One region of the Streptomyces sp. NPDC008125 genome, then DNA from elsewhere that is predicted to be linked to it. Evidence: riboswitches for the same ligand, from Rfam matches in the RefSeq annotation. Region 1 holds a riboswitch; the other holds the start of a gene.
The links. Region 1 has a riboswitch for cobalamin ahead of ACFZAX_RS10560 (ABC transporter substrate-binding protein). Riboswitches for the same ligand answer to the same signal wherever they lie in the genome.
Positions count from the first base shown of each region.

Region 2: another riboswitch for cobalamin. It lies ahead of ACFZAX_RS32075 (CbtB-domain containing protein); the one in region 1 lies ahead of ACFZAX_RS10560 (ABC transporter substrate-binding protein).

Region 1 is NZ_JBIBHR010000005.1:109,993-115,018, reverse strand. It holds gene ACFZAX_RS10575 (DUF2382 domain-containing protein) at 1-154, shown strand, start outside; gene ACFZAX_RS10570 (ATP-binding cassette domain-containing protein) at 275-1,063, opposite strand; gene ACFZAX_RS10565 (iron chelate uptake ABC transporter family permease subunit) at 1,060-2,181, opposite strand; gene ACFZAX_RS10560 (ABC transporter substrate-binding protein) at 2,178-3,209, opposite strand; cobalamin riboswitch at 3,331-3,520, opposite strand; gene ACFZAX_RS10555 (beta-ketoacyl synthase N-terminal-like domain-containing protein) at 3,648-4,871, opposite strand; gene ACFZAX_RS10550 (acyl carrier protein) at 4,868-5,026, opposite strand, start outside.
Region 2 is NZ_JBIBHR010000027.1:4,497-9,522, forward strand. It holds gene ACFZAX_RS32060 (hypothetical protein) at 1-217, opposite strand, end outside; gene ACFZAX_RS32065 (tetratricopeptide repeat protein) at 452-799, shown strand; gene ACFZAX_RS32070 (CbtA family protein) at 956-1,729, opposite strand; gene ACFZAX_RS32075 (CbtB-domain containing protein) at 1,752-1,967, opposite strand; adenosylcobalamin (AdoCbl) riboswitch at 1,971-2,117, opposite strand; gene ACFZAX_RS32080 (enolase C-terminal domain-like protein) at 3,081-4,355, shown strand; gene ACFZAX_RS32085 (sodium:solute symporter family protein) at 4,517-5,026, shown strand, end outside.

The DNA of each region.
Region 1 (5,026 bases):
CGTGGAACGGGTACGGCTGGAGAGGGACCGGGTGACCGAGCAGAAGGAGGTCTCCGCCGAGGTCCGCAAGGAGAAGATCGACTACGCGGACGGTACGGAATCCCGCACCGGCAAGGACATGGGCGGTGATTTCGGGCCGGGAGGACGCAGCTGACGTCCGGCCGCTCCGGCGGCAGACCGAGTGCCACCACGGGCTGGGCGCGGGGGCGGGACCGCAGTGACGGTTCCGCCCCCGCGTCCTGCCCGCGCCCCCTGCCACCGCGCCCTGCCCGGGTCACACCCCGGCGGCGGGCAGGAACCGCACGCTGGGGCGCCCCTGCGGGCCGTCACGGGTGACCACGGACCGTACCCGGTAGACGTCCGCGATGAGCCGCTCGGTGATCACCTCGTGCGGGGTGCCCGCCGCGACCACCCGCCCGCCGTCCAGCACGGTGACCAGGTCGCAGAACATGGCGGCCAGGTTCAGGTCGTGCAGGGCGACCACGCACGTGAGGGGCAGTGAGGAGACCAGGGTCAGCAGGTCGAGCTGGTGCTGGATGTCCAGGTGGTTGGTGGGCTCGTCCAGCAGGAGTTCGCGGGGCTGCTGGGCGAGGGCGCGGGCGATCTGGACCCGTTGGCGTTCGCCTCCGGAGAGGGTGTGCCAGGACTGCCCCGCGCGGTCGGTCAGTCCGGTCCGGTCCAGGGCCTGCCGGACGGCCTCGTCGTCCGCCGGTCCCGGGGCGGACCAGGGGCGGCGGTGCGGGATGCGGCCGAGGCGTACGACGTCGAGGACGCTCAGCTCGACCTGGGTCTCCGCGTGCTGGTCGACCACGGCGACCCGCCGGGCCACCGTGCGCCGGCCGGTCGCGGTCAGCGGTTCGCCGTCGAGGGTGACGAGGCCGCCCTCCGCCGGCAGGACACCCGCGAGCACCCGCAACAGGGTGGATTTCCCGGAGCCGTTGGGACCGATCAGACCGACGGTGGCGCCGGGCGGCGGGGCGAGGGTCACTCCGTCGAGAATGAGGCGTCCGCCGGCCGCCCGGCGCACCCGGTCCGCCCGCAGTCCCTCGACGGGGGCGGTCATACGACCCTCCGGGTGCGGTGAAGGACCAGGACGAAGGCCGGTACGCCGATGAGCGCGGTGACCACGCCGACCGGCACCTCCTGCGGGTCCAGGACCGTTCTGGCCAGGGTGTCGACCCAGACCAGGAAGACGGCTCCGGCCAGCGCGGTGACGGGCAGCAGTCTGCGGTGTCCGGCACCCGCGAGCGCCCGGGCGGCGTGCGGCAGCACCAGGCCGACGAAGCCGATCGTCCCGGCCGAGCTGACCAGTGCGGCGGTGAGCAGCGCGGTGGTGCAGAGCAGCACGGTCCGGGTCCGCGCGACGTGGACGCCGAGGGTGGCAGCGGCGTCCTGGCCGAAGGCGAAGGCGTCGAGCGTACGGGCGTGGGCCAGACAGATCGTCAGGGTGAGCACCACCACGCCGGTGCAGAGTTGGACGTCCGTCCAGCCGACACCGCTGAGGGAGCCGAGCAGCCAGAACAGGACGCCGCGGGTCTGCTCCGCGTCGGCGGCGGTCATCACGGTGAACGAGGTGAGCGCGGAGAAGAGTTGCATCACCGCGACGCCCGAGAGCACGACCCGGTCCGTGGTGCCGCCGAGGCTGTGGCTGAGGAGAAGGACGAGCGCGAACGAGGCGAGCGCCCCGACGAAGGCGCCCGCCGAGAGGGAGACCGCTCCCCCGCCAACGCCCAGCACCACGACCACGACCGCGCCGGTGGACGCCCCCGAGGAGACGCCGAGGACGAAGGGATCGGCGAGCGGGTTGCGGAGCAGCGACTGCATGACGGTCCCGCACACCGCGAGGCCGGCGCCGCAGACGGCCGCGAGCAGGGTGCGCGGCATTCTGAGGTCCCAGACGATGCCGTCCCGGATCGGGCTCAGCTCCGTGTCGCCGAGGCCGAGGTGGGCGGCGACCACCGACCACACGTCGGCGACGGAGATCCGGGCCGGGCCGATGGTGACGGCGACCGCGACGGAGGCAAGGAGCAGGACGGTTCCGCCGCACCACAGGAGCGGTTCGGGCAGGGCCCGCAGGCCGGTGCGTCGCCCGTACGGTACGGAACGGGCGCCGGCCGGCACCGGGCGGTTGCCGGCCGGTGCGACGGTACGGGTTCCCGCCGGGTCTTCGCCGGCCGTCATCCGGCGAGGCCGAACTCGCGCAGCCCCGCCGCGACGCGCTCGATGCCCTCCACCGTGCGGATGGTGGGGTTCATGGCCTGGCCGCTGAGCAGGACGTACCGCTTGTTCCGTACGGCGTGCATGTTCTTGGTGACCGGGTTGGACTCCAGGAACTCGATCTTCTTCTCGGCGCTTTCGGCCGTCTGGGACTTGCGGGTGAGGTCGCCGATGACGAGGACGTCCGGATCGCGGTCGGCAATGGTCTCCCAGTTGATCTGGGGCCATTCCTCGTGCGTGTCGTCGAAGACGTTCTTCGCGCCGAGTTCGGTGGTGATGATGCCGGGCGCCCCGCAGCAGCCCGCCAGGTACGGGGCCTCGGCGTTGGCGAACCAGTACATCAGGGTGGTGCCGGAGGCGTCGGTGCCGTCGGTCGCCTCCGTCACGCGGGCCCGCAGGCCGGCGATCAGCTTCTCGCCGCGTTCCGGCACGCCGAACACCCGGGCCAGGTCGCGTATCTCGCCGTAGACGCTGTCCAGGGTGAGGGCGGTGGAGCGGGCGCCGTCGCCGTCGCCGCTGTTGTCCTTGCCGGCGCAGTCGGAGGGCGAGACGTACGTGGGGACGCCCAGGTCCTCGAACTGTTCGCGGGGCGCGACCCCGCCCTTGCCGAGGGTGGACTCGAACGAGGCGCTGACGAAGTCGGGTTCCTGCGCCAGCACCTTCTCCGAGGAGGGGGCATTGTCGGAGAGCCTCGGGACCTTCGCGTCGGCCTTCTCCAGGCCCTTCATCACGGGGTCGGTCCAGGTGGCGGTGGCCGCGAGCCGGTCGGCGAGGCCGAGGGAGAGCAGGATCTCCGTCGATCCCTGGTTGAGGGAGACCGCGTGGTGCGGGGCGGAGGTGACGGTGACGGTGCGTCCGCAGTTGTGGAGCGTCACCGGATATCCGTCTGCGGCCGCACCGGCGGTGGCCGGTGCGTCGCCGGTGCCGCCGCAGGCGGTCATCAGCAGGAGCCCCGCCGTCAGCAGGGCGGCGGAACGGACGGATCGGGCCATGGGCGCGTGCCAGGCGTCGCCTGGCAGGCGGGACTTTCGAAACACGGCCATGGGCGGCACGGGGTACCTCGGCGTCTCTGGGCCCATGCGCGGGGCCCGTTGTACGGAGTACTGCGGCCCGTTCGGGTCGCAGGGTGCCAGCAGGTCTTCGGACTCGGGTTCGTGCGGACGGGGCGCCTTCCCGGGAAACCCGTGGGTCTCCCAGTGGCCGTGGCCCCGCCCGTCCCCCTCACCGCTGCGCGTCAGTTCCGGACTCTCACCGGATTCCCTGACCCCATGTGTGGAGTGCGACTGGCACTGGGAAGCTATCACGCCCCTCCGCGCCCGCCGGATGCCTGTTCGGTGCCGTACGACCACCGCCACGGCCCGGAGCCGGGTACGGCTGCGGGGCGCCGCCGGAGGTCGTCCGGCGGCGCCCCGCTGCTCACGGATCCCGGGTCAGGGCAGCCGCAGCGCGATCACGGCGTTGTGGCCGCCGAACCCGAAGGAGTGGCTGACGGCCCGGCGGACGGCGACGGGCCGGGGCGCCTTGGTCACGCAGTCGATGTCGAACCCGGGTGCCGGGGCGTCCAGGTTGGCGATCGGCGGGACGAGCTGGTGCTGGAGGGTCAGCACGGTGAGCGCGGCCTCGATGGCGCCCGCCGCGCCCATGCAGTGGCCGAGCACGCCCTTGGGTGCGGTGACCGGCGGCCGGTGCGGGTAGGCCCGGGCGATGAGGGCGGCTTCGGTGGCGTCGTTGAGCGGGGTCGCGGTGCCGTGTGCGTTGACGTGGCCGACGTCCTCGGCGCGCCAGTCGGCGTCCCGCAGGGCGGCGTCGACAGCCGCCCTGGCCACCTTGCCGGAGGGGTGTGGGCTGGTGGGATGGTGGGCGTCGGTGGTGGCTCCCGTGCCCGCGATCAACGCCCTGGGGACGGCCCCCCTGGCCAGGGCGTCCTCGGCCCGTTCCAGCACCATGATGGCGGCGCCCTCGCCCATGACGAGGCCCGCGCGGTCCTCGGCGAACGGGCGGCAGAGCCGAGACGGGTCGCCGTCCGGCAGAGCCGCCGCCCCGGACCGGGCCAGACCCGTCATCGCCACCGGGAAGACGATCGACTCGGTCGCCCCGGCGACGGCGATGTCGCACTGGCCGCTCATCAGCATGTCCCGCGCCACCGACAGGGCGGTGACCCCGGACGAACAGGCCGTGCACGGAGCCAGGCTGGGGCCGGTGGCCCGGAGCTGGATCGCGATCTCCGCGGCGGGCATGTTGGGGATGGTGAGCAGGATGCCCGCGGGCGAGGATGCCTCGGCCCCCAGCCGGTCCAGCACCACGGCCTGTTGGGAGAGCGCCGCCGACCCGCCGCTGCTGGTGCCCACCACGACCGAGACCCGGGCGCCGTCCCAGCCGCCCGGGTCGAGACCGGCGTCGGCCACCGCCTCCCGGGCGGCGAGCACCGCGAACTTGACGTACTTGCCCATCCGGTAGGCGGTCCGGCCACCGACGGCGTCGTCCAGGTCGATGCCGGTGACCGTGCAGGCGAAGTCGACCGCGCACCCGTCCAGTTCGGGGACCGTACGGGCCGATGACACCCCGGCGAGTACGCCTTCCCAGGTGGAGGCCGTGTCGTTGCCCGCCGGGGTGATCATGCCCAGTCCGGTGACGGCGATCTCGGGCCTCTTCATCGGGTGTTGCTCACCGGCTCCCCGTGGCGGGAGGCGGTACGGATGAACTCCGAGATGTCCGCGAGGGTGGCGTCCCGGTGGAGGGTGTCGACGGGGGTGTGGATGCCGAGGGTTTCCTTGATGATGACCGCGAACTCCGCCACCGCCAGCGAGTC
Region 2 (5,026 bases), on a different contig from region 1:
GATCTCGGCCAGGCGATCCACCCGACACTTGGGCTTCGGAATCGGCTTCTGTGAGTGCCTTGCCTTCTCTGAGTGCCTTGCCCAGTCCATCGCTGATGCGTCCGATGCCATCGCCCACGCCAACGGCACCGGTGCCGATAAGGGCCACGCCGCCCGCGACCACGAAACCGCCACCGAGGCAGCCGAAACCGGTGAGACAGAGTGCCCCACCGCCCACGACGCCATCTCCGCCTAAGGGCTGTCCCGCAATTCCTGGCGGGTGCGCGACGACAGCTACGGCACCTCGCCGCGTTGTCGGAACGTCCACACACATCCTGCGCTCCGGCCGGGCCCGTGGCGCGATCGCCACCTCCCCGATTTAGTGGAATATTCAACCACCGGGGTATGTTGTCGCGATCACACGGGCGGGAGGCTCGAACAGCCGCCCCGCCGGCGGCAGAGGAGGAAGCACATGGACGACACCTACTACGAGTTCGGCACGGCCGCCGACCGCTGGAACCGCGCACAGTTCTTCTTCGAGGCGAAGGAGTACCTCACCGCGGCGCGCATTCTCGGCGGGCTCGTGGACGAGGTCCCCGAGCAGGTAGCCCCGCGTCTGCTGCTCGCCCGTGCCTACTACCACTCGGCTCGGCTCGGGAAGGCGGAGGCGGAGCTGCGGATCGTCCTGGAGCGTGACCCGGTCGAGGACTACGCGCGCCTGCTGCTGGGCCGCACCCTGGAGCGCCAGGGCCGGCACGAGGAAGCCGGGCCGCATCTTCGGATGGCCGCCGCCCTGAACGGCGACTTCGGCACCGAGTGACCGTGGCGCCGTCAGCCGTCGCGGAGCCCTGAGCGGCGTCGGGTACCGGGGCACGACCTCCGCCTGTGCGGCCCCCCGCCTGTGCGGCCCCCCGCGTGTGCGGCCGGTGAGCTCTCCGGCCGCACACGGGGGGGGGTGACTCAGCCGCGCGTGGGTTCAGCCCACCGCCCCGGCGGTCCGGGGAACCCCGTCCCGGGAGGTCGCGTCCCGCCCCCGCGAGGAAAGCAGCAAGCGCTCGGTGAGGGCCCCGAAGATCAGCCCGAAGCTCACCCAGAGGGTCGCCTGGACCGCGAGGGTGGAGAGCCGGAACTCCCAGAGCAGAGTCGCCGGGAAGTCCGCGCCCACCTCGTCGAACGACGGCAGGAACACGTACGCGAGTCCGATCAGCAGGACGTATCCGGCTGACGCGGCGATGGTCGCGTTCCAGTTGCCGAGACGCGGCGCGAGCCTCCTCCCGGCGATGACGGCGGCGACGGCGAGCAGGACACTCAGCGCCACCATGAGGAAGAACAGCCCCGTACGTTGACCGATGGTGTCCGGATTGCCGACGGCCGGCGGGTTGGCGGGGTACTTCAGGAACGGTACGAGGTACACGGTCAGCAGCGCCGCCCCCGCGACCAGGGCCGCGGTGGCGCGGGGGCCGAAGCTCCCGATGCGGCCGAGGGCGTAGCAGAAGACGAGTGCCGCGATGCCGCCGACGGCGACGCCGAAGACGAGGACACCGGTGGCGAGGCCGCCGGTGGCCTGCATCGTCCGGCTGACCAGTTCCTCGCCGCCGTGGTGGTCGTGGTTGTGGGCTTCTTCCAGGGCGATGGACGCGTCCACCCGGGACTCACCGAGGAAGTAGGCGACGAGGAGTGCCGCGACGCCCGCGAGCAGGCCCGCGAGCATGCCGCGGACCAGGAGCGCTCGAACGGATACGGAGTTCATGAGAGTTCGGTTCCCCTGAGGTCTAGTGGCAGGGGAAGCCGAGAAGGTGACGGCCGTCGTGGACCCACTCGTGAACGGCCTCGCCGGAGAAGACCGAGGTGGCGCCCTGCTCCGCGCCGACGAAGTACAGCAGGACGAGCATGAGGATGCCGAAGAAGACCGCCCACGGGGCGATCGCCTTCAGCGATATGGGGGTGACGGCGGGTACGCCGGTCGAGGGTGCGGCAACGTGTGCCATGGCAGAACCTCCTGAGGGAACACGCGTCCCGATCGTGGTGCCTGAGACGACGGTGCTGGGTCTGACTTCCCGCAGGTACGGGTTCACAGTGGCGCGACCGTGCCGGATTCTCACCGGACTTCCGTTACACCGTCGTCATGCTGGTGAGACCATAGCGCCTGTGTTCGAGCGCCGCCATGGGGCGTTGTATCGCCGCCCCGTCAACGTGCAGGCCGGAAAAGGCCGTTGAGGAAGGCGACAAAATGACGCGATGCCCCTGCGGGTGATATTCGCCTCGCCGGCGTCGAACCCCGCACCGCACGACGCCGGTTCACCGGCGATGCCGTCGGCCGGCTCGGCTCCCCCGCCGTCGGCATCTCTCGCCGGGCACCGCAGTTCCGGCCCCGCCCATCCGTCCGGTCCGGACGGATGGGCGGGCAGACCGGTCACGGTCGGCCTGAGTACCCGGGCCCCACCTGACACAGCCGCACCCACCCGACCGCCCCCGGTCGTACACCCTCGCGGCCCGTGCCGCACCCCCATGCCCCTGTCGCACCCCCACGTGTCGCGCCCCATCGTGCATGGTCACGCACAGTTGTGCACCTGGCGGAACAGTTGCGGCGCCTCCGCACGCTCACCCGGCGCCCGGCATACCTCACCCCTGCCCCGCCATGGCTGAAACTCGCCCAAGAAATCCGCGCCCGATCGGCGATGCCCCAAGGCCTCCATCCGCCCCTCCCGGGCGGCCGGCACCGGACAGCCGCCCGACATCTTCCCAGCCAAAGAGGCATGCACACAGCCAACCCGCCCTCTCGCGGTCGACATCCCGACGCCCTCCAACTCTTGGCCGGAAGCCGCACCCGCAGCCGTCACACCTCCATGGTTTCGCGCCCGCCTGACTGAAAGCGGCCCATGCATGGCCCTTGACCTCGGCGCGCCACGGCGCCTACTTTCCGTGCAGCGATTCGCCATATTGACCAACGTTCATATATATGAACCTGAAGGGTGCTTCATGCTAGAGGGCGTTCTGTTCTTTCCCGTGACTCCGTTCGCTCCGGACGTCGCCCTGGGCCGCGCTCTGGTGACGGCCGGGGCCGTCAGCGGCGCCGGTGGGGTCGCCGGGGAGGTGCTGTGATGAGCGGCAGCCTGCGGATCACCCGCATCGGGATCACCCCCGTGGCGTTCAAGGACCCGGCTCTCCTCAACGCGGTCGGCGTCCACGAGCCGTACGCGCTCCGCGCCGTCGTCGAAGTCCACACCGATCAGGGTGTTTCCGGGCTCGGCGAGACCTACGCCGACGAGGGGCATCTGCGCCGGTTGCGTGCGGCTGCCGACGCGATCACCGGCATGGACGTCCACGCCACCGGTCCGATGCGCCGGCGGATCGCCGAGGTGATCGGCAGCGACTCCGGCAGCGACGGCCACGGCCTGACGGGCATGATCACCACGAGCAGCACGGTGGACCGGGTCTTCTCCCCCTTCGAGGTGGCCTGTTTGGACATCCGGGGCCAGGCCGTCGGCCGCCCGGTGAGCGATCTGCTCGGCGGTGCGGTACGCGACCACGTGCCTTTCAGCGCTTACCTGTTCTACAAGTGGGACGCGCATCCGGGGCACGAGCCCGACTGCTGGGGCGCTGCCCTGGACCCCGAAGGGATCGTGGCTCAGGCCCGGCGCATGGTGGACGAGTACGGGTTCACCGCCATCAAGCTCAAGGGTGGGGTCATGCCGCCGGAGCAGGAGGTCGAGGCGGTCCTGGCGCTGCGCGAGGCGTTCCCCACCACTCCGCTGCGGCTGGACCCCAACGCGGCCTGGACCGTAGAGACTTCGCTGAAGGTGGCGCGCGCCCTGGAAGGCGTGCTGGAGTACCTGGAGGACCCCACTCCGGGACAGGAGGGCATGGCCCGGGTCGCCCGCGAGGCCTCGATGCCGCTGGCCACCAACATGTGCGTGGTCGCCTTCGACGAGCTGCACTCCTCGGTGCGCCAGGACGCGGTGCAGGTGGTGCTCTCCGACCACCACTACTGGGGCGGCCTGGAACGTTCGAAGCTGTTGGCCGGGATCTGCGACACCTTCGGCATGGGCCTGTCCATGCACTCCAACTCCCATCTCGGCATCAGCCTGGCCGCGATGACCCACTTGGCTTCCGCCACGGAGAACCTCTCCTACGCCTGCGACACCCACTGGCCGTGGAAGGACCCGGCGGAGGACGTCATCGTCCCCGGGGCCATCGGTTTCCGCGCCGGTTCCGTCGCCGTGCCCCGTACCCCGGGCCTGGGGGTGGAGCTGGACCGGGACGCGCTGGCCAGGCTGCACGAGCAGTACCTGCGCTGCGGTCTGCGCAACCGGGACGACACCGGCTACATGCGCCGGCTGGACCCGTCGTACGAGAACAAGTCACCGCGCTGGTGACCAGGGGCGCGTGCGGGCGCCGGCGCGGTGCCCGCACGCCCGGGGCGACAGCCTCCGGCTCCCCCACCCTCCTCCCGTGACAAGCCCGTCCATGTGACGAGCCCGTCCTGGTGACGGCGCCGCCCGTGACGGGCCCGTACCAGCAACAAGAAGGTAAGCCCATGCATTGGCTCGACTGGGTCGCCGTCGGCGGCTACTTCCTGGTGATGCTGCTCATCGGCGTGTGGTCGCACCGGCGCGTCAGCGACGTCTCCGACTACTTCACCGGCGGCGGCAAGATGCCCTGGTGGCTGACCGGCATCTCGCACCACATGTCCGGCTACAGCGCGGCCGTGTTCGTCGCCTACGCGGCGGTCGCCTACGACTACGGCATCACCGTGTACGTCTGGGCGTTCCTGCCGCTGGCCGTGGGCACCGGCATGGGCGCCTGGCTCTTCGCCCCCCGGTGGAACCGGCTGCGGCGGCGCTACAAGGTGGCCTCCCCGCTGGAGTACCTCGCGCGCCGCTACAACGTCCCCACCCAGCAGGCGCTGGCCTGGAGCGGCACGCTGCTGAAGGTCTTCGACGTGGCCGCCAAGTGGGCGTCGGTGGCGATTCTCCTGGAGGTCTTCACCGGGATGTCGATGACCCAGGGCATCCTGCTGACCGGCGTCATCACCCTTCTGTACTGC